One region of the Streptomyces sp. NPDC021096 genome, then DNA from elsewhere that is predicted to be linked to it. Evidence: riboswitches for the same ligand, from Rfam matches in the RefSeq annotation. Region 1 holds a riboswitch; each other region holds the start of a gene.
What was found. Region 1 has a riboswitch for thiamine pyrophosphate ahead of AB0G59_RS24760 (thiamine ABC transporter substrate-binding protein). Riboswitches for the same ligand answer to the same signal wherever they lie in the genome.

Region 1 (9,710 bases):
GCCTCACCAAGAAGGAGCTCCTGGTCCTCTCCCGCGAGAAGGCCAAGCTCGAGAAGACCCTCGGCGGTATCCGCGAGATGCAGAAGGTGCCCAGCGCCGTCTGGATCGTGGACACCAAGAAGGAGCACATCGCCGTCGGTGAGGCGCGCAAGCTGCGCATCCCCGTCGTCGCGATCCTCGACACCAACTGCGACCCCGACGAGGTCGACTACAAGATCCCGGGCAACGACGACGCCATCCGCTCCGTCACCCTGCTCACCCGCGTGATCGCCGACGCCGTCGCCGAGGGCCTCATCGCCCGCTCCGGTGCCGCCACCGGTGACGCGAAGGCCGACAAGGCCGCCGGCGAGCCGCTGGCCGAGTGGGAGCGCGACCTGCTCGAGGGCGAGAAGAAGGCCGACGAGAAGCCGGCCGAGGCTCCGGCCGCCGAGGCCGAGAAGCCGGCCGCGGACGCCGAGCAGGCCTGACGTCCTGCCCTGTCGACGGCGGGGGTGTGACCCCCGCCGTCGGTCGGTGGATCCACTGTCGGACCCCGTCAGCGGGACGGGGGCCGTCAGGTGTGGTGACCTCAAGACGGACCAGCCTTGCCAGTGACGCCCGAAGGCCCTGGCAGGGCGTAGTGCAGAAGAAGGATTGAAGGATGGCGAACTTCACCGCCGCTGACGTCAAGAAGCTCCGCGAGCAGACCGGCGCCGGCATGATGGACTGCAAGAAGGCGCTCGACGAGGCCGAGGGCAACCTCGAGAAGGCCGTCGAGATCGTCCGCGTCAAGGGCCTGAAGGGCGTGGCCAAGCGCGAGAGCCGCACCACCGAGAACGGCGCCGTCGTCTCCGTCATCGCCGACGACAACACCTCCGGTGTCATCGTCGAGCTGAAGTGCGAGACCGACTTCGTCGCCAAGGGTGAGAAGTTCATCGCCGTCGCCAACGCCCTGGCCGCCCACATCGCCAAGGCCGCCCCGGCCGACGTCGAGGCGCTGATGGCGTCCGAGATCGAGGCCGGCAAGACCGTCCAGGCGTTCGTGGACGAGGCCAACGCCACCCTCGGTGAGAAGATCGTCGTCGACCGCTTCGCGCAGTTCGCCGGCGGTTTCGTCTCCGCGTACATGCACCGCACCGCCGCGGACCTGCCCCCGCAGGTCGGCGTGCTGGTCGAGCTGGACAAGGAGAACGCCGAGGTCGCCAAGGACGTCGCGCAGCACATCGCCGCGTTCGCGCCGAAGTTCCTCTCCCGCGAGGAGATCCCGGCCGACGTCGTCGAGAACGAGCGTCGCGTCGCCGAGGCCACCGCTCGCGAGGAGGGCAAGCCCGAGGCTGCCCTGCCGAAGATCGTCGAGGGTCGCGTCACGGGCTTCTTCAAGGAGAGCGTCCTGCTGGACCAGGCGTTCGCCAAGGACAACAAGAAGACCGTCCAGAAGATCCTGGACGAGGCCGGTGTCACGCTGAAGCGCTTCGCCCGCATCCGCGTCGGCGCCTGAGCCCTCGCAGGACAGCGAATGACCCGCGACCCGCTAGGGTCGTACGCAGCCGACCGTCCACCGGCCGGCCGCTGATGTGACGAGGAGGCCATTGCCGCAGAAGGAACCGAAAGGATCCATCCGGCAATGGCCTTCTTCGTATGTGCACGAGGAGAACTCCAATGAACCAGGGCGCGGACACCAAGCAGGCCGCCGACGACAAGAGCGCCGACCAGGGCAAGCCCCGTCGGTTCCTGCTGAAACTGTCAGGTGAGGCCTTCGCCGGTGGCGGCGGACTGGGCGTCGACCCCGACGTCGTGCACGCCATCGCCCGCGAGATCGCGGCCGTGGTCCGTGAGGGCTACGAGATCGCCGTGGTCATCGGCGGCGGCAACTTCTTCCGCGGCGCCGAGCTCCAGCAGCGCGGCATGGACCGGGCCCGCTCGGACTACATGGGCATGCTCGGCACCGTGATGAACAGCCTCGCCCTCCAGGACTTCCTGGCCAAGGAAGGCGTCGAGACCCGGGTCCAGACCGGCATCACCATGGGCCAGGTCGCCGAGCCGTTCATCCCGCTGCGCGCCGTGCGCCACCTGGAGAAGGGCCGCGTCGTGATCTTCGGCGCGGGCATGGGCATGCCCTACTTCTCCACCGACACCACCGCCGCCCAGCGCGCCCTCGAGGTCCACGCCGAGGCGATCCTCATGGGCAAGAACGGCGTCGACGGGGTCTACGACTCCGACCCCAAGAAGAACCCCGACGCGGTGAAGTTCGACGCGCTGGAGTACGGCGAGGTGCTCGCCCGCGGCCTCAAGGTCGCCGACGCCACCGCCATCAGCCTGTGCATGGACAACAAGCTGCCGATCCTGGTCTTCGAGCTGCTGGCCGAGGGCAACATCGCGCGTGCGGTGAAGGGTGAGAAGATCGGCACGCTCGTGAGCGACCAGGCCACGCGGGCCTGAGCCCGCACCGCCGCCCGTACCGCGCACCGAAGGGGCACGGGCGGCAACCCCGTGCCGTGGGAAGACCTCGGCACGGGGATGGACAACTGCCTGCCGGTCGGACACCGTGCAGGAGAAGACGCGCGCAGGGGCGAGGCTCTGCTTACTGATAACACCAGGAGCAAGTGGTGATCGAAGAGATCCTCCTCGAGGCCGAGGAGAAGATGGAGAAGGCCGTCGTGGTCGCCAAGGAGGACTTCGCGGCGATCCGCACCGGGCGTGCGCACCCGGCGATGTTCAACAAGATCGTGGCGGACTACTACGGTGCGCTGACGCCCATCAACCAGCTGGCGTCGTTCTCGGTGCCCGAGCCGCGCATGGCCGTGGTCACGCCGTTCGACAAGAGCGCGCTGCGCAACATCGAGCAGGCGATCCGCGACTCGGACCTCGGCGTCAACCCGAGCAACGACGGCAACATCATCCGGGTGACCTTCCCGGAGCTGACCGAGCAGCGCCGCAGGGAGTTCGTCAAGGTCGCCAAGACCAAGGCCGAGGACGCCAAGGTCTCGATCCGCTCCATCCGCCGCAAGGCGAAGGACGCCCTCGACAAGCTCGTCAAGGACAAGGAGTCCGGCGAGGACGAGGTGCGCCGCGCGGAGAAGGAGCTCGACGACACCACCGCGAAGTACGTCGCGCAGGTGGACGAGCTGCTCAAGCACAAGGAATCCGAGCTGCTCGAGGTCTGATGAACGACGCATCCTGGGGAGCCCCGCCGCGCGCCGGACACTGGGGGTCCACCGATCAGGGACTCGCCCCCGGCTACCCCCGGGAGGTGCCCCTTCCGGCGGGTCCCCTGCACGACGTGGGCGTCGCGGCGCAGACTCGGCCCATGCCTATCGTGCCCGGAGCAGGGGGAGACCAGGACGACCGTGAGCAGGGGGCCGCCCACATCGGTGGTCCCCTGTTCCGCGATGAACAGGAGCCCGACATCCGGCCGCAGGAGCCTGCCACCCCCCAGGGGGCCAAGGCGAAGAAGAGCGCGGGCCGGGATCTGCGTGCCGCGATAGGGGTCGGTATCGGCCTCGGCGCGGTGATCCTCGCCTCCTTGTTCATCTACAAGCCCGTCTTCCTCGGCGTGATCGTTCTCGCCGTGGTGGTCGGGCTGTGGGAGCTGACCTCCCGGCTCGCCGAGCGCAAGGCCATCAAGGCACCCCTGGTGCCGCTGGCCATCGGCGGCGCCGCGATGATCGTCGCGGGCTATGTCAACGGGCCCGAGGGCGCGTGGGTGGCCATGGCCTTCACCGCGCTCGCCGTGCTGGTGTGGCGCATGACCGAGCCGCCGGACGACTACCTCAAGGACGTCACCGCCGGCGTCTTCGCGGCGTTCTACGTGCCGTTCCTGGCCACCTTCGTGGCGCTGATGCTCTCGGCGGAGGACGGCGCCTGGCGGGTGCTGACGTTCCTCGTCCTGACGGTCGTCAGCGACACCGGGGCCTACGCGGTGGGCTGGCGGTTCGGCAAGCACAAGCTCGCCCCGCGCATCAGCCCCGGCAAGACCCGCGAGGGGCTCCTCGGCGCCGTGGCGTTCGCCATGGTGGCGGGCGCGCTGTGCATGCACTTCCTGATCGAGGACGGCGTGTGGTGGGAGGGGCTGCTGCTCGGCCTCGCGGTCGCCGTCAGCGCCACGCTGGGCGATCTCGGCGAGTCGATGATCAAGCGGGACCTGGGCATCAAGGACATGGGCGCCCTGCTGCCCGGCCACGGAGGGATCATGGACCGGCTGGACTCGCTCCTGCCGACCGCGCCCGTGGTGTGGCTGCTGATGGTGGCGTTCGTGGGCTCCGCCTAGATCGAATCGGGCCCGGATGCGGGCCAGGTACCCTGGAAGGGCTCGTCGCTGCGCGGCGGGCCCTTTTCCGGCCCCGCGCACGCGGGGGTGCCCCTTTCTGAGACCTCCGGGTTCCGGCATCGTCCTGCCGCTGGCTCCGCGACTGCGGAGATCATCCGCTCTCGTCGCAATGAGGAGTTTTCGCTCATGGCCCCCGCGCCTGGAGAACTGACGTTCGTCGCCCCCCGCGGGGCCAAGCTGCCCCCGCGGCACCTTGCCGACCTCACCCCCGCCGAGCGCCGCGAGGCCGTCGCCGCGATCGGCGAGAAGCCGTTCCGCGCCAAGCAGCTCTCCCAGCACTACTTCGCCCGGTACGCGCACGACCCGGCGGCCTGGACGGACATCCCGGCCGCGTCCCGCGAGAAGCTCGCCGGCGAGCTGCTGCCGGACCTGATGAGCGTGGTGCGGCACATCTCGTGCGACAACGACACCACCCGCAAGACCCTGTGGCGCCTGCACGACGGCAAGCTCGTCGAGTCCGTCCTGATGCGCTACCCCGACCGGGTCACCATGTGCATCAGCTCCCAGGCCGGCTGCGGCATGAACTGCCCGTTCTGCGCCACCGGCCAGGCGGGCCTGGACCGCAACCTCTCGACGGCCGAGATCGTGCACCAGATCGTCGACGGCATGCGCGCCCTGCGCGACGGCGACGTCCCCGGCGGCCCCGCCCGGCTGTCCAACATCGTCTTCATGGGCATGGGCGAGCCGCTGGCCAACTACAAGCGCGTCGTCGGCGCCATCCGCCGGCTGACCGACCCCGAGCCCGACGGCCTGGGCCTCTCCCAGCGCGGCATCACCGTCTCCACGGTGGGCCTGGTCCCGGCGATGCACCGCTTCGCCGACGAGGGCTTCAAGTGCCGGCTCGCGGTCTCGCTGCACGCGCCGGACGACGAGCTGCGCGACACCCTCGTGCCGGTCAACACCCGCTGGAAGGTCCGCGAGGTCCTCGACGCCGCCTGGGAGTACGCGGAGAAGTCCGGCCGCCGCATCTCCATCGAGTACGCCCTGATCCGCGACATCAACGACCAGGCGTGGCGCGGTGACCTGCTCGGCAGGCTCCTCAAGGGCAAGCGGGTGCACGTCAACCTCATCCCGCTCAACCCCACCCCCGGCTCGAAGTGGACGGCGTCCCGGCCGGAGGACGAGCGGGCCTTCGTCGAGGCGATCGCGGCCCACGGCGTGCCCGTGACCGTGCGTGACACCCGGGGCCAGGAGATCGACGGGGCGTGCGGACAGCTGGCCGCCACCGAGCGCTGATACTGTCCCTCTGCATCAACTCGTACAAATGAACAATCCGACAGGGGAGCGCAGCAAGCGCTGAGAGTGCGGCACGGCCCGCAGACCCTCGGACCTGATCCGGGTCATACCGGCGTAGGGAGTCAGCACCACCATGAACACCAACCTTCGGCGTGCCCTCGGCGCGGCGGCCGCCGTCGCGCTGGGCCTGCCCGCCCTCGCGGCCTGCGGCTCGGACGACAAGGGCTCGGGGGCGTCCGGGGACAAGACCGTCACCCTCGTCTCGCACGACTCCTTCACGGCCTCCAAGGACGTGCTCGAGAAGTTCACCGAGCAGACCGGCTACACCGTCAAGGTCCTCAAGAGCGGCGACGCCGGCCGGGCCGTCAACCAGGCGATCCTCTCCAAGAGCCACCCGCAGGGCGACGTCTTCTTCGGCGTCGACAACACCCTGCTCTCCCGCGCGCTCGACAACGGCCTGTTCGCGCCGTACGAGGCCAAGGGCCTGGACGGCGTCCCCAAGGACCTCCAGGCCGACGCCGCCGAGCACCGGGTCACCCCGGTCGACACCGGCGACATCTGCGTCAACTACGACCGCGCCTACTTCGCGGACCACAAGCTGGCCCCGCCGCAGTCCTTCGACGACCTGGTCAAGCCGGAGTACAAGAACCTCCTGGTCACCGAGAACGCCGCGACCTCCTCGCCCGGCCTGGCCTTCCAGCTCGCCACCGCCGCCAAGTACGGCGACGACGGCTGGAAGGACTACTGGAAGAAGCTGAAGGACAACGGCGTCGAGGTCGTCGACGGCTGGGAGCAGGCCTACAACGACCGCTTCTCCGGCTCCGCCGCCGGAAGGAAGGCCAAGGGCGACAAGCCCCTGGTCGTCTCCTACGCCTCCAGCCCGCCCGCCGAGGTCCTCGGCGTGAAGCCGGAGCCCAAGGAGGGCCCGACCGGCGTGGCGACGGGCACCTGCTTCCGCCAGATCGAGTTCGCGGGCCTGCTCAAGGGCGCCAAGAACGCCGAGGGCGGCAAGGCCCTGATCGACTTCCTGCTGAGCAGGACGTTCCAGGAGGACATGCCCCTCCAGATGTTCGTCAAGCCGGCCCACCAGGACGCCAAGCTGCCCGAGGTCTTCACCAAGTACGGCGCGCGGATCGACCGCCCGGAGACGCTCGCGCCCGAGAAGATCGCCAAGAACCGCGACCAGTGGGTCAAGGAATGGTCCTCGCTCGTCCTGAAGTAGGTCCCGAGACCGGCCCCGGAGCGGCCGCCCGTCAGGCACCCCTGCCGGGCGGCCCCCGGCGGACGGCGACGCGGCTCGCCCTGATGGCCGTGCCGCTCGCCTTCTTCGGGGTCTTCTTCGCCTACCCCGTCGCCGCGATCGTCTCCCGTGGCCTGAAGGCCGGCGGCCAGTGGCAGCTCGCCCGCATCGGCGAGGTCGTCACCGACCCCCGCATCGGCGACGTCCTGTGGTTCACCACCTGGCAGGCCGCCGCCTCCACCGCCCTCACGCTCCTGCTCGCGCTCCCCGGCGCGTACGTCTTCGCGCGCTTCGACTTCCCCGGCAAGCACCTGCTGAGGGCCGTGGTCACCGTCCCCTTCGTGCTGCCGACCGTCGTGGTCGGCTCGGCCTTCCTGGCGCTGCTGGGACGCGGGGGGCTGCTGGACGAGCTGTGGGGGGTGCGTCTGGACACCACGGTCTGGGCGATCCTCCTCGCCCACGTCTTCTTCAACTACGCCGTCGTCGTCCGTACGGTCGGCGGCCTGTGGGCCCAGCTCGACCCCCGCCAGGAGGAGGCGGCGCGCGTCCTGGGCGCCGGCCGCCTCGCCGCCTGGCGGCGGGTGACCCTGCCCGCGCTGGGCCCGGCCGTGGCCGCCGCCGCCCTGATGGTCTTCCTGTTCACCTTCACCTCCTTCGGCGTCGTCCAGATCCTCGGAGGGCCGCACTACGCCACGCTGGAAGTGGAGATCTACCAGCAGACCGCGCAGCTGCTGGACCTGCCCACGGCCGCCGTCCTCACCCTCGTGCAGTTCGCGGCCGTGGCCGCCCTGCTGGGTGTGCACGCCTGGACCGTGCGGCGGCGGGAGGCGACGCTGAAGCTGGTGGACGCCTCCCGCACCGCCCGCCGCCCGCAGGGCGCCGCCCAGTGGGCGCTGCTGGGCTCGGTCCTGGCCGTCGTCGCGCTGCTCGTGCTCGTACCGCTCGTGGTGCTCGTCCTGCGCTCCTTCGACGGGCCCGACGGCTACGGCCTGGCCTTCTACCGCGCCCTGGCCTCGGCGGGCGAGGGCGGCGGTACGTTCGTCGTCGCGCCCCTGGAGGCGATCGGCAACTCCCTGGCGTACGCGCTGGCCGCCACGGTCATCGCGGTGGTGGTGGGCGGTCTCGCCGCGGCGGCGCTCACCCGGCGCGAGGGCCGGCTCGTGCGGGGCTTCGACGCGCTGCTGATGCTGCCCCTGGGCACCTCCGCCGTGACCGTCGGCTTCGGCTTCCTGATCGCGCTGGACGAGCCTCCGCTGGACCTGCGCACCTCCTGGATCCTGGTGCCGCTGGCCCAGGCCCTGGTGGGCGTGCCCTTCGTCGTACGGACCGTCCTGCCGGTACTGCGCGCGGTGGACGCCCGGCTGCGGGAGGCCGCGGCCGTGCTCGGCGCCTCGCCACTGCGGGCGTGGCGCGAGGTGGACCTGCCCCTGGTCGGGCGGGCGCTCGCGGTGGCGGCGGGCTTCGCGTTCGCCGTGTCGCTGGGCGAGTTCGGGGCCACCGTCTTCATCGCCCGGCCCGACAGCCCCACCCTTCCGGTGGCCGTGGCCCGGCTGCTCGGCCGCCCGGGCGAGCTCAATTACGGCCAGGCGATGGCCCTCAGCACGATCCTGATGCTGGTGTGCGCGGTGGCGCTGCTGGTACTGGAGCGCATTCGCACCGACCGTACGGGAGAGTTCTAGGTGTCCTTGCTGCGACTCGAAGGGGTGACCGTCGGCTTCGGCGGGCGGCCCGCCCTGGACGCCGTCGACCTCGCCGTCGCCGAGCACGAGATCGTCTGTGTGCTCGGGCCGTCCGGCAGCGGCAAGTCCACGCTGCTGCGGGTGGTGGCCGGGCTGCAGCGGGCGGACGCCGGGCGGGTGTCCCTGGCGGGCGAGGACCAGGCCGGGGTGCCCACGCACCGGCGCGGCGTGGGCCTGATGTTCCAGGACCACCAGCTCTTCCCGCAGCGGGACGTGGCCGGCAACGTCGCCTTCGGGCTGCGCATGCGCGGTGCGGGGCGGGCGGAGACGGCGCGCCGGGTGGACGAGCTGCTGGACCTGGTGGGCCTGCCGGGCGCGCACAAGCGGTCGGTGGGGCAGCTGTCGGGCGGTGAGCAGCAGCGCGTCGCCCTGGCCCGGGCGCTGGCCCCCGAGCCGCGGCTGCTGATGCTGGACGAGCCGCTGGGGCAGCTGGACCGGGGCCTGCGGGAACGGCTCGTGGTGGAGCTGCGGTCGCTCTTCGGCCGGCTGGGCACGACGGTGCTGGCGGTCACCCATGACCAGGGCGAGGCGTTCGCCCTCGCCGACCGGGTGGTGGTGATGCGCGACGGGCGGATCGCCCAGGCGGGTACGCCGCTGGAGGTCTGGCAGCGGCCGGCGTCGGAGTTCGTGGCCCGCTTCCTGGGCTTCGACAACGTGGTCGAGGCGACCGTGCGGGGTGGCTCCGCGGAGACGGTGTGGGGCCGGGTGCCCGTGCCTTCGGGGACGCCGGAGGGGGCGTGCCGGGTGCTGGTGCGGCCGGCGGGGGTGCGGATCGCTTCGGCGGCCGAGGGGCTGCCGTGTGCCGTGGTGGCGCGGACGTTCCGGGGGGACCACGTGGCCGTGATGCTGCGGCCGGAGGAGGGGCCTCAGCTGGAGGCGGCTTGTGCGCTGGCGTCTGCGCCAGGGCTGGGGGAGCGGGTGGGAGTGATGTTCGGGGCGGACGAGGTCGCGGTTCTCCCCTGACCCGCCCCTTCCCGTAACCGGGGGCTCCGCCCCCGGACCCCCGGACCGCGCTGCGCGCGGTGTCCTCAAACGCCGGACGGGCTGGATTTCCAGCCCGTCCGGCGGGAACCTAGCTCACGGTGCTCGGTGTGGGCTCCTGCTCCGGAGCCGCCGGCGTCGCCGCGTGCGCGTCCGGTTCGCCGAACCAGGCGACCGCCACCGCGCCCGCCACGGCCAGCAGGAAGCC
Region 2 (9,710 bases), on a different contig from region 1:
GGCCTCAATGCGGCGGATGGCGTTCCACAGCGTCCGCTCGCCCTTCTCCGTCCTTGGGGCGGCGAACTCGAAGGAATACGAACGCTCGCCGGAGGCAAGCAGGTCACGCACCGTGCGCGCGTGGTCCGTCCTGGTGGAGGCAGTGCCAAGGGCCATACCGGCAAGTTAACCAGCGGCCCGTGGGGCCCCCAAGCCAGATCGGCGATTTGCCCTTTTCGCCCGACCGGTATCCAGCGGGTGTCTCACGCCTCGGACAACTGCCGTCCCGCGTGGGCCCGGATCCGCCCGGCGAGCCGTGCGGCGGCCTCGCCCGGGTCGTCCGCCTCGGTGATGGCCCGCACCACCACGACGCGCCGGGCGCCGGCGTCCAGCACCTCGTCCAGATTGCCCTCGTCGATGCCGCCGATCGCGAACCACGGCCGTACGGGCTCGAGCGCGGCGGCGTAGCGCACCAGGGACAGCCCCGGGGCGTGGCGGCCGGGCTTGGTGGGGGTCGGCCAGCAGGGGCCGGTGCAGAAGTAGTCCACGCCGGGCTCGGCGACGGCGGCGGCCACCTCGGCCTCCGCGTGTGTGGAGCGGCCGATCAGCACGTCCTCGCCGAGGACGGCGCGGGCGGCGGGCACGGGCAGGTCGCCCTGGCCCAGGTGCAGCACGTCGGAGCCGGCGGCGTGCGCGACGTCCGCGCGGTCGTTGACCGCCAGCAGCCTGCCGTGGCGGCGGGCCGCGTCGGCGAAGACGGCGAGGTGCTCCAGCTCCTCCCCCGCCTCCATGCCCTTGTCGCGCAGCTGGATGATGTCGACGCCGGAGGCGAGGACCGCGTCCAGGAACTCCGGCAGGTCGCCCTGGCGCTTGCGCGCGTCGGTGCACAGGTACAGCCGGGCGTCGGCGAGCCGCTCGCGCGCGGTGACGGACATCGGGTCTCTCCCCGGGTCGGCGGCGTACGGGCCGGGGGCCGCCCGCTGGGCGTCCCCGGCCCGTACGCCGGACGGTTCACTCGGTCTCGGTCAGACGGCGAGCGCCTGGGCGCGGCGCTTCACCTCCGTGCCGCGATTCTCGCGCAGCGCCTGCGCCGGCGTGCCGGGCAGGGTGGGGTCGGCAGTGAAGAGCCACTCCAGCATCTCCTCGTCGCTGAAGCCGTCGTCCCGCAGCAGCGTCAAGGTCCCGGCCAGGCCCTTGACCACCTTGTCCTCGCCGATGAAGTCGGCGGGCACCATGAGCACTCGGTTCTCGCCACGGCGCACCGCGATCAGCTGGCCTTCCTTGACCAGCTGCCGGACGCGCGTCACCTCGACATCGAGCTTGTCTGCGATGTCGGGGAGGTTGAGCCAGGCGGGGACGAGAGCATCGATCTTTGCGTCAATCTCGGTCACGGGACAAGCCTGCCATCCGGGACTGACAGCCGGTAGCCGGGTTGACCCGAGCCGGGCCGGGAACCCCCGCCGACATCACCCCACCGGGCGCTCAGAGCGCGGCGGACTTCAGCGGAACCGAGGCGTCCGCCGCCTTCGCGCGGTCCAGCGCGGCGCCCTTCTCGATGAGCTTGCGCCCCTGGGCGAGGTCGCGCGGCCGCCCCACGGCCAGCAGCGCCACCAGGACGCCCGAGCGCAGCCAGCACACCGTCCAGGCCGCCCCCGAGGGGTTGCCGCGCCACAGGAGCTCGTCGGCGCCCGCGTGGTGGCCCGCGTACTGCACGAAGCGCCCGAACTGCTCCGACCAGAAGTAGGGCACCGGGTCGTACACCGGGCTCTCGGCGGGCCCGTGGACGATGTTCTCGGCGACGGTCCGCGGCCCCTGCAGAGCGTTGTCCCAGTGGTGCACCAGCAGCCGCTCGCCGTAGCGGGCCGAGGGGAAGGAGCAGCAGTCGCCGACCGCGTAGACGTCCGGCAGGGAGGTGCGCAGCCGGTCGTCGGTGACGACGGAGGCGTCGGGTGCGAGCTCGACGCCCGAGCCGGCCAGCCAGCCCGTCGCGGGCCGCGCGCCGATGCCCACGACCACCGCGTCCGCGGGCAGGCGGGTGCCGTCGGCGAGGAGGACCGCCCCCGGCTCCACGGCGGCCACGCGCGCGCCCGTGAGGAGCCGGGCCCCGCTGTCGGCGTACCACTCGGCCATGTGGGCGGCGACCTCGGCCGGCATGGCGCCCGCCAGCGGCCGGTCCGCGGCCTCGACGACGGTCACCCGGCAGCCGGCCTCGCGCGCGGCGGTCGCGAGCTCCGCGCCGATCCAGCCGGCCCCGACGGCGACGACGTCGCGCTGCCCGGCCAGGACCGGGCGCAGCCGCTCGGCGTCGTCGACAGTGCGCAGCACGTGGACGCCCGGCTGGTCCTCGCCGCCGGGCAGGGTGATCGGCTCGGCGCCGGTGGCGATGACCAGCACGTCGTACGGCACGGGGCCGCGCCGCGTCTGCAGGACGTGCTCGTCGGCGCTCAGGCCGGTGGCCTCCAGGCCGAGCTCCAGGTCGATGCCGAGCGAGTCGAAGTCCACCTCGAAGGCGGATCCCTCCGCCCTGCCGAGCAGCACGGCCTTGGACAGGGGCGGCCGGTCGTAGGGCTGGTGGGGCTCGGCGCCCAGCAGGGAGATCGCGCCGTTCCAGCCCTGCTCGCGCAGGGCGACCGCGGTCTGCACCCCGGCCATGCCCGCGCCGACGATGACGACGCGCCGGTCACCGGAAGGTTTCGTCTGCTCGCTCACCCGATCACTGTAGGACGGCGGCCCGCGTCTGCCGCAGCACCGCGTGAGGAGACCTCTGACACAACGTCACGGGGGTTGCCCCCGCTCCCCCGGATCCCCCACGGGGGCGCGGCGCGGCGCGTGTGCGGCCCTCCGCGCGGTGCGGCCGCCCTTCCGGGCGGTCCTCGGCGCGTACTAGGGTGGCCGCTGCACGCACTCGCGGGAGCCCGGACGCACCGGGCTGAGAGGGAGGCTGGACGGCCTCCGACCGTACGAACCTGATCCGGGTCATGCCGGCGAAGGGAGGGGCTGGACGCCCATGCACGCGCATCGAAATCCTGCGCACCATTCCTGTGACGTCCTCGTCATCGGCGGGGGCGTCATCGGCCTCGTCACGGCGTGGCGCGCCGCCCAGCGCGGCCTGCGCACCGCCGTCGCCGACCCGGCGCCCGGCGGCGGCGCGGCGCGGGTGGCGGCCGGGATGCTGGCCGCCGTGACCGAACTGCACTACGGCGAGCAGACGCTGCTCGCCCTCAACCTGGCCTCCGCGCGGCGCTATCCGCAGTTCACGGCCGAGCTGGAGGAGGCCAGCGGCCAGGACACCGGCTACCGCGCCTGCGGCACGCTGGCCGTCGCGCTGGACGCCGACGACCGGGCGCACCTGAGGGAGCTGCACGCCCTGCAGCAGCGATCGGGCCTGGAGTCGCAGTGGCTGTCGGGGCGCGAGTGCCGTCGGCTGGAGCCGATGCTCGCGCCCGGCGTACGCGGGGGGCTGCGGGTGGACGGCGACCACCAGACCGACCCCCGGCGGCTCGCGCGGGCCCTGCTGACGGCCTGTGAGCGGGCCGGGGTCGTCTTCCACCGCTCGGAGGCGGTACGGGCCCTGATCGCCGCGGGCCGGGCCGCCGGGGCGGAGCTCGCGGACGGCACCCGGGTCGCCGCCGGGCAGACGGTGCTGGCGGCGGGCAGCCTCAGCGGCCGCCTCGCGGGCCTGCCCGAGCACGTGCTGCCGCCCGTCCGCCCGGTCAAGGGCCAGATCCTGCGGCTGCGCGTCCCGGCCTCCCACCGGCCGTTCCTCTCCCGGACGCTGCGGGCGGTCGTCCGCGGCGGCCCGGTGTACCTGGTGCCGCGCGAGAACGGCGAGCTGGTCGTCGGCGCGACGACCGAGGAGCTGGGCTGGGACACCACCGTGACGGCGGGCGGCGTCTACGAGCTGCTGCGCGACGCCCACGAGCTGGTGCCCGGCATCACCGAGCTGCCCCTGGTGGAGACCCTCGCGGGGCTGCGCCCGGGCTCCCCGGACAACGCCCCGCTGCTCGGTCCGACCGAGCTGCCGGGGCTGCTCGCGGCCACCGGCCACCACCGAAACGGCGTGCTGCTGACCCCCGTCACCGGTGACGTGATGGCCGAGGTCCTGACCACCGGGCGGCTGCCCGAGGCGGCCCGCCCCTTCTCCCCCCGACGCTTCACCCCCGCATTCCAGGAGCAGTCCGCATGACCGGCAGCGAAGTCGCCACCCACACCATCAGCGTCAGCGTCAACGGAGAGCGCCGCGCCGTCCCGGCGGGGACGACCCTCGGCGGGCTCGTCTCGACGCTCACCGACGCGCACAGCGGCGTCGCCGCCGCCGTCAACGAAGCCGTCGTGCCCCGGGGCCGGTGGCAGGAGACCGTGCTCGACGACGGGGACCGCGTCGAGGTCCTCACCGCGGTGCAGGGGGGCTGATCAGCACAGATGGCTGACGATCTGCTCACCGTCGCGGACACCTCCTTCACCTCCCGGCTGATCATGGGCACGGGCGGCGCCCCGAGCCTGGACGTGCTCGAACGCGCCCTCATCGCCTCCGGGACCGAGCTGACCACGGTCGCCATGCGCCGCCTCGACGCGACCGTGCGGGGTTCGGTGCTGTCGGTGCTGGAGAAGCACGGCATCCGGGTGCTGCCGAACACGGCGGGCTGCTTCACCGCCGGCGAGGCGGTGCTCACCGCCCGGCTGGCCCGCGAGGCGCTCGGCACGGACTGGGTCAAGCTCGAGGTGATCGCCGACGAGCGCACCCTGCTGCCCGACCCCATCGAGCTGCTGGACGCGGCCGAGATCCTGGTGGACGACGGCTTCACCGTGCTGCCGTACACCAATGACGACCCGGTCCTGGCCCGCAAGCTGGAGGACGTCGGCTGTGCGGCGATCATGCCGCTGGGCGCGCCGATCGGTTCCGGCCTCGGCATCCGCAATCCGCACAACTTCCAGCTGATCACCGAGCGCGCGGGCGTCCCGGTGATCCTGGACGCGGGCGCGGGCACCGCCTCGGACGCCGCGCTGGCCATGGAGCTGGGGTGTGCGGCCGTGATGCTGGCCTCGGCCGTGACGCGCGCGCAGGAGCCGGTGATGATGGCCGAGGCCATGCGGCACGCGGTGGAGGCGGGCCGGCTGGCCCACCGGGCGGGGCGGATCCCGCGCCGGCACTTCGCCGAGGCGTCGTCGCCGGTGGCGGGCCGCGCGGACCTGGATCCCGAGCGGCCGGCGTTCGGCCGCCCGTAGCGCCGCCCCGAACGGGCATTCCTGTCACTGTTCGGCTTCAGAAAGCGCGAGCGAGGCACAACGCGCACGGGGTGTCGGTCATGGCTCGTAAACTCCTATGCCGTGGATACGACCCTGCCGGACCCCCTCGTCGATCACCTGCTCGACGGCCGTTACCGCGTCGAGGCGCGGGTGGCCGTGGGCGGCATGGCCACGGTGTACCGCGCGCTGGACACCCGGCTCGACCGGGTGCTCGCCCTGAAGGTGATGCACCCCTCGCTGGCCGCCGACGGGGCCTTCGTGGACCGCTTCATCCGTGAGGCCAAGTCCGTGGCCCGGCTCGACCACCCCAACGTGGTGAGCGTCTTCGACCAGGGCACCGACGGCCGGTACGTCTATCTCGCGATGGAGTACGTGGCCGGGTGCACGCTGCGCGACGTGCTGCGCGAGCGCGGGGCCCTGCAGCCGCGCGCCGCGCTCGACGTCGTCGAACCGGTGCTGGCGGCCCTGGGCGCCGCGCATCTGGCGGGGCTGGTCCACCGCGACATGAAGCCGGAGAACGTCCTGATCGGCGACGACGGCCGGGTCAAGGTCGCCGACTTCGGGCTGGTGCGGGCGGTGGACACCAACACCACGACCAGCACGGGCTCGGTCCTGGGCACGGTGTCGTACCTGGCCCCCGAGCAGATCGAGCACGGCACGGCCGACCCCCGGGCGGACGTCTACGCCTGCGGCGTCGTGCTCTACGAGATGCTCACCGGCGCCAAGCCGCACGGCGGGGCCACCCCCGCCCAGGTCCTCTACCAGCACCTGCACGAGGACGTACCGCCGCCGTCGGCGGCCGTTCCCGGGCTCGCACCCGGCCTGGACGCCCTGGTGGCCGCCGCCACCGCCCGTGACCCGCGGCAGCGGCCGGCCGACGCGGTCGCCCTGCTGGGCGAGGTCCGCCGGGCGCGTGCGGCCCTGACCCCCGAGCAGCTGGACGCGATGCCGCCGCAGGCGTCGGCGCCCCGGACGGACCAGGCGGGACAGCCGGGTCAGGCAGCTCAGGCGGGCTCCGAGGACCGTACGAGCGTGATCCCGCGGATCACCGCGCAGCCCCTGCCGCCGCGCGCCGAGGACGATCAGCTCAACCGCACCTCGCGCCTGGAGCTCCCGCCCACACCCGCCGCACCGCCGCCGGGCCACCACGCCCCGGTCCGCCCGCCGCGCACCGGGTGGCCGCTGCCGCGCCGCTGGGTGCTGGCGGCGGCCGCCGCCCTGCTGGCGATCCTGGCGGGCACGGGTGTCTGGTACATCAACTCCGGCCAGTTCACCTCCGTGCCGGCCGTCCTGGACATGACCGAGGCCAAGGCGACCTCCGAGCTGGACAAGGCGGGGCTGGGCGTGAAGACCCGGCAGGCGTTCAGCGACACCGTCGAGCGGGGCCACATCATCGCCACCGACCCCAAGCCGGGCGAGCGCATCCGCAACACCGGCAAGGTGACGATCACGATCTCGCGCGGCCCCCAGCGGGCCGAGGTGCCCAACCTCGCGGGCATGCCCTTCGCGGACGCCAAGCGGAAGATCGAGGGCCTGGGGCTGACCGTCGGCGACGTCAGCCGCCAGTTCAGCGACGAGACGCCCAAGGACGCGGTGCTCTCCAGCGACCCGCGCCCCGGTGCCCAGCTGCGCCCGGAGTCGCCCGTGGCGCTCGTCGTCAGCAAGGGCAGGCCGCTGAACGTCCCGGACGTGACCGGGCTGTCCGTCGCGGACGCGACCACCGCCCTGACCGGCGCGGGGCTGCAGGTGAAGGTCTCGGACACCGAGGTCTTCTCCCCGCAGAACAAGGGCGCCGTGGCCGAGCAGTCCCCCGCCAGGGGCTCCCGGGCCGCCGAGGGCGACACCGTCACCGTGACCGTCTCCAAGGGCAGGGAGATGGTCGCCGTCCCGGACGTCACCGGCCGCAGCGAGGCGGACGCCAAGAAGGCCCTGACGGACGCGGGCTTCCAGGTGAAGGTGGACCGGCCGTTCCTCTTCCCGAAGGACTCGGTCGAGAGCCAGTCCGTGCGCGCCGGCCAGCAGGCCGCCAAGGGCGAGACCATCGTCATCCGGATGAAGAGCGGATTCTGACCACCGTGAGCACGATCACCGCGACCATGGACGACGTCCTTCCCGGCCGGCTGCGCAATCCCGTCGGCGGCCACATTCCCGTGGCCGGCGGCCTGGCCCGCATCGGGCTGCCGTACGCCCGCGCGATGGGCGCCGAGGCCGTGCAGGTCTTCGTCGCCAACCCGCGCGGCTGGGCGACCCCGGCCGGCACGGCACGGCAGGACGAGGAGTTCCGCGAGGCCTGCGCCCGCGAGTCGCTGCCCGTCTTCGTGCACGCGCCCTATCTGATCAACTTCGGCTCGCACACCGAGGCCACCGTCGAGAAGTCGGTGGAGTCGCTGCGGCACTCCCTGCGCCGGGGCCGGGAGATCGGGGCGCGCGGCGTCGTCGTGCACACCGGTTCCGCGACCGGCGGCCGCCCCCGCCACGAGGCGCTGGCCCAGGTGCACGAGCGGCTGCTGCCCCTGCTGGAGGAGCTCGTCCACGACGACGACCCGCGGCTGCTGCTGGAGCCGACGGCAGGTCAGGGCGCCTCGCTGTGCTCGCTGGCGGCGGATCTGGGGCCGTACTTCGAGGCGCTGGAGCACCACCCCCGGCTGGGGGTCTGCCTGGACACCTGCCACCTCTTCGCCGCCGGGCACGACCTGGCCGGGCCGGGCGGGATGAAGCAGACGCTCGACGAACTGGTCTGCGTGGTCGGCGAGGGCCGGCTGGGGCTCATTCACGCCAACGACTCCAAGGACGTCGTCGGCGCGCACAAGGACCGGCACGAGAACATCGGTTCCGGCCATATCGGGGCCGAGCCCTTCGCCGAGCTGTTCACGCACCCGGCGACGCGCGGCGTGCCGCTGACGATCGAGACGCCGGGCGGCCCGGAGGGACACGCCGCGGACGTGGCGCGGCTGAAGGCCCTGCGGGACGGCTGACCGCCGCGCCCGGCCGCGGGGCCGGGCGGCTAGAGCTCCGGGCCCTCGCCCGGCTGCTCCTGGTAGGAGTAGCGCTGCTCGCGCCAGGGGTCGCCGATGTTGTGATAGCCGCGCTCTTCCCAGAAGCCGCGCCGGTCGGCGGTCATGTACTCCACGCCGCGCACCCATTTGGGGCCCTTCCAGGCGTAGAGGTGCGGCACGACCAGGCGGACCGGGAAGCCGTGCTCGGCGGTGAGGGCCTCGCCGTCCTTGTGGGTGGCGAACACGGTCTTCTCGGCGGTGAAGTCGGCGAGCCGGAGGTTGGAGCTGAAGCCGTACTCGGCCCACACCATCACATGCGTGACCTCCGGTGCGGGCGGGGCGAGTTCGAGGATCGTACGGGCCGAAACCCCACCCCACTCGGCGCCGAGCATGCTGTACTTCGTGACGCAGTGCAGATCCGCCACCACCGTCGTGTACGGCAGCGCCGAGAACTCCTCGTGCGTCCAGCAGTGCTTGTCGCCGTCGGCGGTCGAGCCGAAGACACGGAACTCCCAGCGGTCCGGCTTGAACTTCGGGACCGGCCCGTAGTGCGTCACCGGCCATCCGCGCTGGAGCCGCTGCCCCGGAGGCAGCTGGAGATGCTCCCCTTTGCGGCTTTCCGACTGACCCATGGGTCCATGGTGACAGACCTTCGGCAGTGGTGATGACCAGGGCCCGGGCCGGTACCGGCGTATCGGGGCAACTCCCACTAAGTGTGCACTTACTGGACGGTTCCGAAGGGCAGTGCGAGGATGCGCGCGCAACCTGCAAGCCACCCTCCCCCACAGGCCTGAACGGCCGTGGGAGGTGCCCCCAGGAAGGAGCACTCTGCAATGCAGGGCGACCCCGAGGTCATCGAGTTCCTGAACGAGCAGCTGACGGCCGAGCTGACGGCCATCAATCAGTACTTCCTGCACGCGAAGCTGCAGGAGCACCACGGCTGGACCAAGATCGCCTCGCACACCCGTGCCGAGTCGTTCGACGAGATGCGGCACGCCGAGGTCCTGACCGACCGGATCATCTTCCTGGAGGGGCTGCCGAACTATCAGCGGCTCTTCCACGTCCGGATCGGCCAGACGATCACCGAGATGTTCATGGCCGACCGCCAGGTGGAGGTCGAGGCCATCGACCGCCTCAGGCGGGGCGTGGAGGTCATGCGGGCCAAGGGCGACATCACCTCGGCCAATATCTTCGAGTCGATCCTCGCGGACGAGGAGGACCACATCGACTATCTCGACACCCAGCTGGAGCTGATCGAGAAACTCGGCGAACCGCTCTACATCGCCCAGTTCATCGAGCAGGAGAACGGCGGGGGCGACTGACCGGTGCGCGGCGCCTAGGCGGCGGCCCGCTCCTTCGCGGCCGCGGACGCCGGTATGAACGCCACGTCGGGGGCCAGCATGTCGGAATCCCCCTGGTCGGCCAGCTCACGGCGCGGGCACGCGCCCCGGCCGAGCAGGGCCTGGATGCGGCGCACACAGCTGCCGC
Region 3 (9,710 bases), on a different contig from region 1:
ACGCCATGCACCTTGAGTGGAATGCCCTGTTTCGTCACGCAATCCACGTTCAAATCGGCCTCGTTGAGGTCGAGTGACAACTTCCGCACCACCTGCACCCCCGGCAGCACGAGCGTTCCCCGCCCCGTGACGATCCGGAAGCCCATGCCCTCCTCCAGGCCCTCCGTGCGGTGCTTGGAACCGGAGATGACCAGGGCCTCGTTCGGCTCCGCGACCCGCCACATGAGTTTGAACAGCCCGAGCAGGATGCCGACCGCGACGAGCGCGACCCCCGCCACGATGCCAATGAACATGCGTAGCCCCCCTTTTTGCGGCCCGTCCCGGGCCGTGTGATCAAGAAGAGTCCGCCCGGGCACACCCGGGCGAAGACGCCCCTACCCCCTCGACTGGATCTTGAACGCCCGGAACCGGCAACACCACGTAAGGAAAACCCGGCATCACCGGGCCATCACCCGGCCGTCGCGCCTCAGCCGTAGGCAGGTGTCACATAGACCGTGCGGGGCGGCAGATACTCCACGACCACGACGACCGTGCCCCGCTCGATGCGCCCGTCTCCCTCGGCCGGATAGGCCAGGAACGCCTCGGCGCCGCCCCGCACCCGCACCATCACCTCGCCGACCAGCCCCGGACCGACCGTCCCCGTCACTCTGCCCAGCGCACCGACCACAGGAAGCCCCCCCGTTTCCTCACTTCGCGCGGCGGCGCCTGCCACCCCGCGACCGCGTTCTCCCCGTGCTCGCATTGTGCCGGTCGGCACTGACAACGAGCGCCGCCAGCAGGGTCGTCACCGGGACCGAGGCCACCAGTCCGATGCTGCCCACCAGCGTGCGGACGATCTCCTCCGCGACGATCTCGCTCGTCGCCACCGTCCCCACCCCACTGTCGGCGATGGTGAACAGCAACAGCAACGGCAGGGACGCGCCGGCGTAGGCGAGCACGAGCGTGTTCACCACCGACGCGATGTGGTCCCGCCCGATGCGCATCGCCGAGCCGTACAGTTTGCGCCAATTCGCGGTCGGATCGGCGTCCTTCAGCTCCCACACCGCCGAGGTCTGGGTGACGGTCACGTCGTCGAGCACGCCCAGCGAGCCGATGATGATGCCGGCCAGCAGCAGGCCGCGGATCTCGATCTGCGGATAGAGCCCGTGCACCAGGCCGGTCTGGTCGTCGGTGTTGCCCGTCAGATGGGCCCACTCGATGAACAGCGACCCCAGCAGGCCGATGACCAGCAGGGACATCAGCGTGCCCAGTACCGCCACCGAGGTCCGGGCCGTGAGCCCATGGCACATGTACAGCGCGATCAGCATGATCGCGCTGCCGCCGATCACGGCGACCAGCAGCGGATTCGAGCCCTGGAGGATCGCCGGCAGGATGAACAGCGTCAGTACCCCGAAGCTGATCACCAGCGCGATCAGTGCGAAGAGCCCGCGCAGCCGCCCCACCACCACGACCGCGAGCGCGAAGACCACGGCGAGCACCACCATCGGGAAGGTCCGGTCCACGTCCGTGACCGAATAGCGCAGATTCTCCGGGGCCTTCGGCGCGTACGCCAGGACCACCTTCTGCCCGACGTCGTAGCGGCGGGAAGCGCTCGGCTGTACGACCTCCGTGAAGGTCTTCCCCTTGTCGGGGCCCGAGGTCACCTCGATCGTGGCTTTCTCGCACGGCCCCTGGTCGGCCGGCGGCGCACCCGGCGGCGCCTGCTGTTGCTGCGGCGGCTGCCCGCCCGACCTGGGGCAGGTGAACTCCTCGATCTTCACCACCCGCCCCGACTCCGTCTTCTGGTCGAGGCCCACACCGGTGTGCTGGTGCGGAGGGGCGCCGCCCGGCCAGAGGACTATGAGGCCGGTCACCACGGCGACCGCGAAGGGGATGAGCACCGCCGCGATCACCTTGCGCAGATGCGCCGAAACGGGTGACGCGGGGCCGTGGCCATGGGAGTGGCCATGCCCGTGGGAATGGCCGTGTGCGTGGGGGGTGTGGGGGCTGGGGTCAGTGGGGGTCACCCCCCGATCATCGCAAGCCCCCCTGGCAGCTCCGCGCCGGAAGGCGCTAGCGTGGTGCCACCTTTGCAATCGCGGGAGCTCGGAGCACCGGGCTGAGAGGGCGCTGACCTCCGTACGGAACACGTACGGACGCCGCTGCGTCGACCGCCGAACCTGTTACCGGGTAATGCCGGCGTAGGGAGACTGGTCTGATGACCTCGCAGGATGCACGCACGTCCGAAACCGGCCGGGAGATCGGCTGGAACAAGGACTACGTGACCGGCTCGCGGCCGGACCTCAGGGTTCCGGTGCGGCGAGTGCACCTCACCAACGGGCAGGACGTACGGCTGTACGACACCTCCGGCCCGTACACCGATCCGGCCGTCGCGACGGACGTCCGGCGCGGCCTCCTCCCGCTCCGGGAGAACTGGATCATCGGCCGCGGCGACACCGAGGAGTACGCGGGGCGCCCCATGCGCCCCGAGGACGACGGCATCAAGCACACCTCGCCCCGCGGCGGCCTGAAGAACCTGGACGCCGTCTTCCCCGGCCGCCCCCGCCAGCCCCGCCGGGGCCGCAGCGGCGCCGCGGTGACCCAGCTCGCGTACGCGCGCCGCGGTGAGATCACCGAGGAGATGGAGTACGTCGCCCTCCGCGAGAACGTCTCCCCCGAGACGGTCCGCGAGGAGATCGCGGCCGGCCGCGCCGTGCTCCCGGCGAACGTGAACCACCCGGAGATCGAGCCGATGATCATCGGCAAGAAGTTCCTGGTCAAGGTGAACGCCAACATCGGCAACTCCGCTGTGACCTCCTCCATCGAGGAGGAGGTGGAGAAGATGACCTGGGCCACCCGCTGGGGTGCCGACACGGTCATGGACCTCTCCACCGGCCGCAACATCCACACCACCCGCGAGTGGGTGCTGCGCAACTCCCCCGTCCCCATCGGCACCGTCCCGCTCTACCAGGCCCTGGAGAAGGTCGACGGCAAGGCCGAGGAGCTGACCTGGGAGATCTACAAGGACACGGTCATCGAGCAGGCCGAACAGGGCGTCGACTACATGACCGTCCACGCCGGCGTGCTGCTGCGCTACGTCCCGCTGACCGCCCGCCGCAAGACCGGCATCGTCTCGCGCGGCGGCTCGATCATGGCCGCGTGGTGCCTGGCGCACCACAAGGAGTCGTTCCTCTACGAGAACTTCGAGGAGCTCTGCGAGATCCTCGCCGCGTACGACGTCACGTACTCCCTGGGCGACGGCCTGCGCCCCGGCTCGATCGCGGACGCGAACGACGAGGCGCAGTTCGCGGAGCTCAGGACGCTCGGCGAGCTCAACACCATCGCCAAGCGCCATAACGTCCAGACGATGATCGAGGGCCCGGGCCATGTCCCGATGCACAAGATCAAGGAGAACATCGACCTCCAGCAGGAGATCTGCGAGGAGGCGCCGTTCTACACGCTCGGCCCCCTGACGACGGACGTCGCACCGGCGTACGACCACATCACCTCGGGGATCGGCGCGGCGATGATCGCCTGGTGGGGCACCGCGATGCTCTGCTACGTCACGCCCAAGGAGCACCTGGGCCTGCCGGACCGCGACGACGTGAAGACCGGCGTCATCACCTACAAGATCGCCGCGCATGCGGCGGATCTCGCCAAGGGCCACCCCGGGGCGCAGGAGTGGGACGACGCCCTCTCCGACGCGCGTTTCGAATTCCGCTGGGAGGACCAGTTCAATCTGGCCCTGGACCCGGAGACGGCCCGCGCCTTCCACGACGAGACGCTTCCGGCCGAGCCGGCGAAGACGGCGCACTTCTGCTCGATGTGCGGACCCAAGTTCTGTTCGATGAAGATCTCCCAGGACATTCGCCGTGAGCACGGGGGAGATCTTGCCGTCGCCGCCGGGGAAGCCGTCGATCCGCAGGCCGGAATGGCGCAGAAGTCCAAGGAGTTCGCGGCCTCGGGCAATCGCGTATATCTGCCGATCGCGGACTGAACCGCCCGGACCGGCCGACCGGTGGACCACCGGCCTATTCGGGCCGGTGGTCCGTGCCGAACTCCGGGCTCGTGAAATCCGGGCTGGTGAAGCCCGCACGGGTGGACGAGGACGGGTCGCTGTCGGGGCTGGAGAAGCCGGGCCGGGAGTAGCCGAGCTGGGGGGTGCGGCCGGGGCCGGAAGGCTGCCTGCGCACGGGGGCGGGGCGTGGCCCCGATCCGTTGGCCAGCGCTTCGCGGAGGAAGGGCAGGATGCCGCGCTCCAGCAGCGCCCGCCGCCAGGCCTCGCGGGCCTGCTCGGCCGCCTCGGAGAGTCCGTCGCCGTGCGGCGCCTCCTGCTGCCGGCCGTTGCGCAGGGCGGTGCGCAGCATGCCGGACATGGCGACCAGCACTCCGGCGACGGTGAAGCCGCCGAACCACCAGCCGACCGTGATCATCTGGCCCGCGACGGGCTCGCTCGAGCCGACCGTCCGCATGACGTAGCCGATCAGCAGGAAGAGGAACGCGGCGATCCCCGCCAGGGCCGGGGCCAGGACGGCCAGGACCGCTCCTGCGCCGGCGCCCTCGTCCTCGGGCACGTCGGCGGGTTCCGTCTCGGGACAGGGCGCGCTGCCGTGGCCGCCCTCGCCGCCGTGCGCCACCGCGCTGGCGACCGGCCGGGGCCGGGCGGCGGCCGACCGGGCGCGCAGTTCCTCGCGTGCGCCGACGAAGTCCTGGTATTCCGTCGCCGCGCACGCGCAGATGGCGGACATGGCGCTGAGTGCCATGGTGCGCAGTTGTTCGGTATTGAGCCGCTGTCCTATCGCGGCGGCCAGTGCGCTGATCTCAGGGTCTCGGTCCGCTGAACGCAACGCCTGGTCGAGAACCCGCTCGAATTCCGGGCGGTCCTCGGCCAACAGGTGCGGAGCGCTGTTCATGTGCATCCCCCGATGCTCCGTAGGGCCTTGATGCCGGCTGTACCACCGGGCAGTGGGCGGAAACGGAGGAGAGCCTGCTACGGATAAGCCGATGGTAGAGCCGCACGGGCGCGGGGTGACAGTGTGTTTCCCGAATTACCCCGCGCCGGTGGAACTCCTCATCTGCCCGTGGAGCGCCCCGCTGAACCCTCAGCCGGCCAGCGGAAGTTGCACGACCAGCAGTTTTCCGGCCATGGTGACGCCGCCGTCCATGGCGAGCGCCAGCCCGTCGGCGTAAAGATGCGGACCGTCCACCACCGGCGCGCCGCCGCCGTCCTCGTCCGCCTCCTCGGTACCGACCTCGCCCAGGAGGTAGGGGATGGGGCTGTGGCCGTGCACGATGCGGGCGCCGCCGTAGGTCTGCAGCAGCTCCCGTACGGCCATCGGGCCCGCGTCCTCGTCGCGGAAGGCGAACCGCTTGGTGAACTTGCGGAACAGGTCCCAGACCTCGTCGGGGTCGTTGCGCTGCAGGGCCTCGGTGATCGCGTCGTTGACGTCCTCGATGGAGTCGCCGAATTCCAGATAGGCGGTGGTGTCGGAGTGCACGAGCAGGTGCCCGTCCTCGCGCGCCATCGCGTCCAGGCGCGACATCCACTGCAGGTGGTGGTCCTCCAGGCGCTCCATGTCGGTGCGCTGGCCGCCGTTGAGGAGCCAGGCCGCCTGGAAGGAGGCGGTGCCGGCGCCGGAGTTGACCGGCGTGTCGGCGAACCGCTTGGCGCCGATGAGCAGCAGCTCGTGGTTGCCCATGAGGGCCTTGCAGTAGCCGCCGGCGGCGGCGGCCTCGGCGGACAGCCGCATGACGAGGTCGATCACGCCGACGCCGTCCGGGCCGCGGTCGGTGAAGTCGCCGAGGAACCACAGGCGGGCGTTGCCGGCGGCCCAGTGCCCCTGGGCGTCGATGAGCCCCTGGGCGGCGAGCGCCTCGTACAGCTCGTCGAGGTAGCCGTGGACGTCGCCCACGACGTACAGCGGGCCCGGGCCGGTGGGCAGGGGCTCGTGCTGGGGAGCGGCCAGGGGGGTCAGCTCGACGGTGGGCACGTCCTGGGGAGGAGCGCTCTGGGCGATGACCGGGAGGTCGCGCGCGGTGGGTGTGTACCCCTCGGGGTACTCCGGGTACTCGGGAGCCGCCTGCGGGGGCGGGACCGCCCGGTCGTAACCGGGCATGGGAGGGGGAGCGGCGTACCCGGGGAAGGGCGGCATCGCCGCCGCGGTCCGTGCCGCAGGTCCCTGACCGGCCCCCTGAGTCATCGACCCCTCCACCATCGCGCCGCCGTGCACCTTGTGGACCTTGCCTGGTCGACGGCGGTCCGTGGTGTCGTGCGCCCATCATAGGAATGACCGTCGCGGGTTGTGACGCACCAGGGGCTGTGAATCGGGGCGGGAGACCGGGATCGCCGGTCATTTCTCCCCAAATGAGCCGTTTGATGAGCCGTTCGCGCCGGTCAGACGGGCTCCGGGCGGCTCCCCGTGGTCGGTGACCCGCTTCCTCGTGCGCCGGACACCGGGTCCACTCCGGTTGACGCGGTCCGGGCGTGGCAGGTCCTGGTGGGTCGCGGCCCGGGGCGCCGGCCGGGTCGCGGTCGGCCGGGGCGGGCAGCTGCGGGTCAGGTCGCGGCGGGTCCGCGCGGCGGGCTGACGGTGGTGCGCGGGTGACGTCGTTCGGAGGAGGTCCGGACGATCAGTTCGGTGGGTATGACCTGTTCCACCGGGCGGCCGGTGTCCAGGCCCTCGATCGCGTCGATCAGGAGCTGGACGACCGCGGTCCCGATGCGGCGCGGCTTGAGCGACAGCGTGGTGATGGGCGGCTCGGTCGTGGCGTAGACGGTGGACTCGCTGCAGCAGACGAGCAGCAGATCGTCGGGTACGCGCAGGCCGTAGCGGCGGGCGGCCGCGAGCAGGTCGGTGCCGTTGGGGTCGAACAGCCCGTACACCGCGTCGGGCCGGTCCGGGCGGGCGAGCAGCCGGTCGGCCGCGACGGCGCCCGCGCAGGGGTCGTGGGCGGGGTACTCCTCGTAGACCGGGTCCTGGCCCACGCGCTCGCACCACCGCAGGTAGGCGGTGGTGGACAGCCGGGTGTAGGTGTCCGTGGTGGTGCCGGTGAGCAGGCCGATCCGGCGGGCGCCGGCGTCGGCGAGGTGGTCGAGGATGCCCAGCACGGCGGCCTCGTGGTCGTTGTCGACCCAGGCGGTGACCGGCAGGGAGCCCGCGGGGCGGCCGTCCGAGACGACGGGGATGCCCTGGCGGACCAGGTCGGAGACGACCGGATCGTGGTCGGAGGGGTCCACGACGACCGTGCCGTCGAGGGCGACGTTGGACCACACGTCGTGCCGGGAGGTGGCCGGGAGGATGACGAGGGCGTAGCCGCGGGCGAGCGCGGCGGAGGTGGCGGCCCTGGCCATCTCGGCGAAGTAGGCGAATTCGGTGAAGGTGAAAGGTTCATCCCCGTAGGTGGTCACGGTCAGGCCGATGAGCCCGGACTTTCCCGTACGGAGGGTGCGGGCCGCGGCGGACGGGCGGTAGCCCAGCCGGTCGGCGACCTCGCGGACATGGCGGCGGGTCGCGTCCGGTAGCCGGCCCTTGCCGTTGAGCGCGTCGGAGACGGTCGTGATCGAAACCCCGGCGGCGGCGGCCACGTCCCGAATGCCCGCCCGCCCCTGCCGACTGCCCCTGCGGGACGGTTCCGCCCGGCTCACCTGATGCTTCCCTGCTGCTGTCATGGCGAGCCGATAGTAGGGCTCGGGTGGTCCTTTGGCAGGGCGTCCTATTTGACTGTTGACAGGCACGTTTCTGCTGTGGCGATTCCCCTCAATGACCATGGAAACGCAGGCAGTTAAGGGTGGGTGTGCGGTGGCGTCGGGGCGTGGCATATCCACGCCTCATGATTGGTCCAGGTCTCGAAGAGGTCTCAACTCACCTTCACGGGGGATGCGCGCCACGGCGCCCGCCACGGCGTGCACCGGAAAGAGGAGCGCTCCCAAAGACCTGGACGCCGCCCGGGGCAATCCTCATAAGGTGTGCAGTATTCATGTCAGTGGTGGTGGAGGAGGATCTACGGTGACCGAGAAGACCCCCAAGCTGCGCGCGGCGCTCGACGGTGTGCCGACCTACAAGCCCGGCAAGCCGGCGGCGCCCGGCGGCCCGGTCGCGTACAAGCTGTCCTCCAACGAGAACCCGTATCCGCCGCTGCCCGGGGTCCTGGAGTCCGCCGTCGGCGCCGCCTCCTCGCTCAACCGCTACCCCGACATGGCCTGCACCGCCCTGATGGCCGAGCTGGCGGAGCACTTCGACGTGCCGCTGACGCACCTGGCCACCGGTACCGGCTCGGTCGGCGTCGCGCAGCAGCTGGTCCAGTCGACGGCGGGCCCGGGCGACGAGGTGATCTACGCCTGGCGCTCCTTCGAGGCGTACCCGATCATCACCCAGGTCTCGGGGGCCACGCCGGTGCCGGTGCCGCTGGCCGAGGGCGATGTGCACGACCTGGACGCCATGCTCGCCGCGATCACTGAGCGGACCCGGTTGATCTTCGTCTGCAACCCCAACAACCCCACGGGTACGGTCGTGCGCCGGGCGGAGCTGGAGTCCTTCCTGGACCGGGTGCCCTCCGACGTGCTGGTGGTCCTGGACGAGGCGTACCTGGAGTTCATCCGCGACGAGACCGTCCCCAACGGCATCGACCTCTACCGCACCCGGCCGAACGTCTGTGTGTTGCGGACCTTCTCCAAGGCGTACGGGCTCGCCGGGCTGCGCATCGGCTTCGCGGTCGCGCACGAGCCGGTCGCGGCGGCGCTGCGCAAGACGGCGGTCCCCTTCGGCGTGAGCCAGGTGGCCCAGGACGCCGCGGTGGCCTCGCTGCGCAGCGCGGAGGCGCTGCGCGAGCGGGTGGACGCGCTGGTGGCCGAGCGGACCCGGGTGGCCGGGGCCCTGGCCGGGCAGGGCTGGACGCTGCCGGAGTCGCAGGCCAACTTCGTCTGGCTGCCGCTGGGGGAGCGTTCCGTGGAGTTCGCGGCCCTGTGCGAGCAGGCGGGCGTGGTCGTACGGCCGTTCCCGGAGGGCGTGCGGGTGACGATCGGCGAGACCGAGGCGAACGACATCTTCCTGCGGACGGCGGAGGAGTTCCGCAAGAAGATGTAGCGAGCGGGCGGGCGGCGCGAGCCGCGGCCTGCCGAGAGCGAGTGGACGCCGTGTGCCCCCGGACGGGGTGCACGGCGTCTTCGCGTTCCTTGGGTCCTCCGGCCCGGCGCCAGGGCCGAAGGGGGTACCCCGCGTGCTTGTCCGAAAAAGCGGTGCGCAATAATGCTTGTGAATGTGAACGCGTTCACAAGCGCTTCCTTTATGCCCCTCTTTATCTGGGCCATACGGGGGCAAAAGCCTGGCGGTATGTGCCGCCGGTGACGCAAGAGGCAAGGAGAGACCCCAGTGGATCTGGCTCTGGCTCCCGAGACACTCGCCCGCTGGCAATTCGGCATCACGACCGTCTACCACTTCCTCTTCGTACCGCTCACGATCAGCCTCGCCGCGATCACGGCGGGCCTCCAGACGGCCTGGGTCCGAACGGGCAAGGACAAGTACTTCCATGCCACGAAGTTCTGGGGAAAGCTCTTCCTGATCAACATCGCGATGGGCGTCGTCACGGGCATCGTCCAGGAGTTCCAGTTCGGCATGAACTGGTCGGACTACTCGCGCTTCGTCGGTGACGTCTTCGGGGCGCCGCTCGCGATGGAGGCGCTGCTGGCCTTCTTCTTCGAGTCCACCTTCATCGGACTGTGGATCTTCGGCTGG

Region 2: another riboswitch for thiamine pyrophosphate. It lies ahead of thiO (glycine oxidase ThiO); the one in region 1 lies ahead of AB0G59_RS24760 (thiamine ABC transporter substrate-binding protein).
Region 3: another riboswitch for thiamine pyrophosphate. It lies ahead of thiC (phosphomethylpyrimidine synthase ThiC); the one in region 1 lies ahead of AB0G59_RS24760 (thiamine ABC transporter substrate-binding protein).

The regions. Positions count from the first base shown of each region.
Region 1 is NZ_JBFADG010000025.1:47,935-57,644, forward strand. Features, by position in the region: gene rpsB (30S ribosomal protein S2) at 1-467, shown strand, start outside; gene tsf (translation elongation factor Ts) at 641-1,477, shown strand; gene pyrH (UMP kinase) at 1,639-2,418, shown strand; gene frr (ribosome recycling factor) at 2,586-3,143, shown strand; gene AB0G59_RS24750 (phosphatidate cytidylyltransferase) at 3,143-4,246, shown strand; gene rlmN (23S rRNA (adenine(2503)-C(2))-methyltransferase RlmN) at 4,433-5,542, shown strand; TPP riboswitch at 5,575-5,680, shown strand; gene AB0G59_RS24760 (thiamine ABC transporter substrate-binding protein) at 5,676-6,764, shown strand; gene AB0G59_RS24765 (iron ABC transporter permease) at 6,848-8,461, shown strand; gene AB0G59_RS24770 (ABC transporter ATP-binding protein) at 8,462-9,484, shown strand; gene AB0G59_RS24775 (hypothetical protein) at 9,594-9,710, opposite strand, start outside.
Region 2 is NZ_JBFADG010000008.1:147,690-157,399, reverse strand. Features, by position in the region: gene metF (methylenetetrahydrofolate reductase [NAD(P)H]) at 1-156, opposite strand, end outside; gene thiE (thiamine phosphate synthase) at 243-914, opposite strand; gene AB0G59_RS14700 (Rv2175c family DNA-binding protein) at 1,005-1,370, opposite strand; gene AB0G59_RS14695 (FAD-dependent oxidoreductase) at 1,462-2,688, opposite strand; TPP riboswitch at 2,877-2,989, shown strand; gene thiO (glycine oxidase ThiO) at 2,987-4,165, shown strand; gene thiS (sulfur carrier protein ThiS) at 4,162-4,392, shown strand; gene AB0G59_RS14680 (thiazole synthase) at 4,402-5,205, shown strand; gene pknB (Stk1 family PASTA domain-containing Ser/Thr kinase) at 5,308-7,296, shown strand; gene AB0G59_RS14670 (deoxyribonuclease IV) at 7,323-8,201, shown strand; gene AB0G59_RS14665 (sulfite oxidase-like oxidoreductase) at 8,231-8,854, opposite strand; gene bfr (bacterioferritin) at 9,056-9,544, shown strand; gene AB0G59_RS14655 ((2Fe-2S)-binding protein) at 9,559-9,710, opposite strand, start outside.
Region 3 is NZ_JBFADG010000007.1:182,086-191,795, forward strand. Features, by position in the region: gene AB0G59_RS13660 (SPFH domain-containing protein) at 1-293, opposite strand, end outside; gene AB0G59_RS13665 (hypothetical protein) at 467-667, opposite strand; gene AB0G59_RS13670 (YibE/F family protein) at 687-2,006, opposite strand; TPP riboswitch at 2,068-2,204, shown strand; gene thiC (phosphomethylpyrimidine synthase ThiC) at 2,198-3,976, shown strand; gene AB0G59_RS13680 (hypothetical protein) at 4,011-4,892, opposite strand; gene AB0G59_RS13685 (metallophosphoesterase) at 5,082-6,194, opposite strand; gene AB0G59_RS13690 (LacI family DNA-binding transcriptional regulator) at 6,536-7,648, opposite strand; gene hisC (histidinol-phosphate transaminase) at 7,986-9,062, shown strand; gene AB0G59_RS13700 (cytochrome ubiquinol oxidase subunit I) at 9,348-9,710, shown strand, end outside.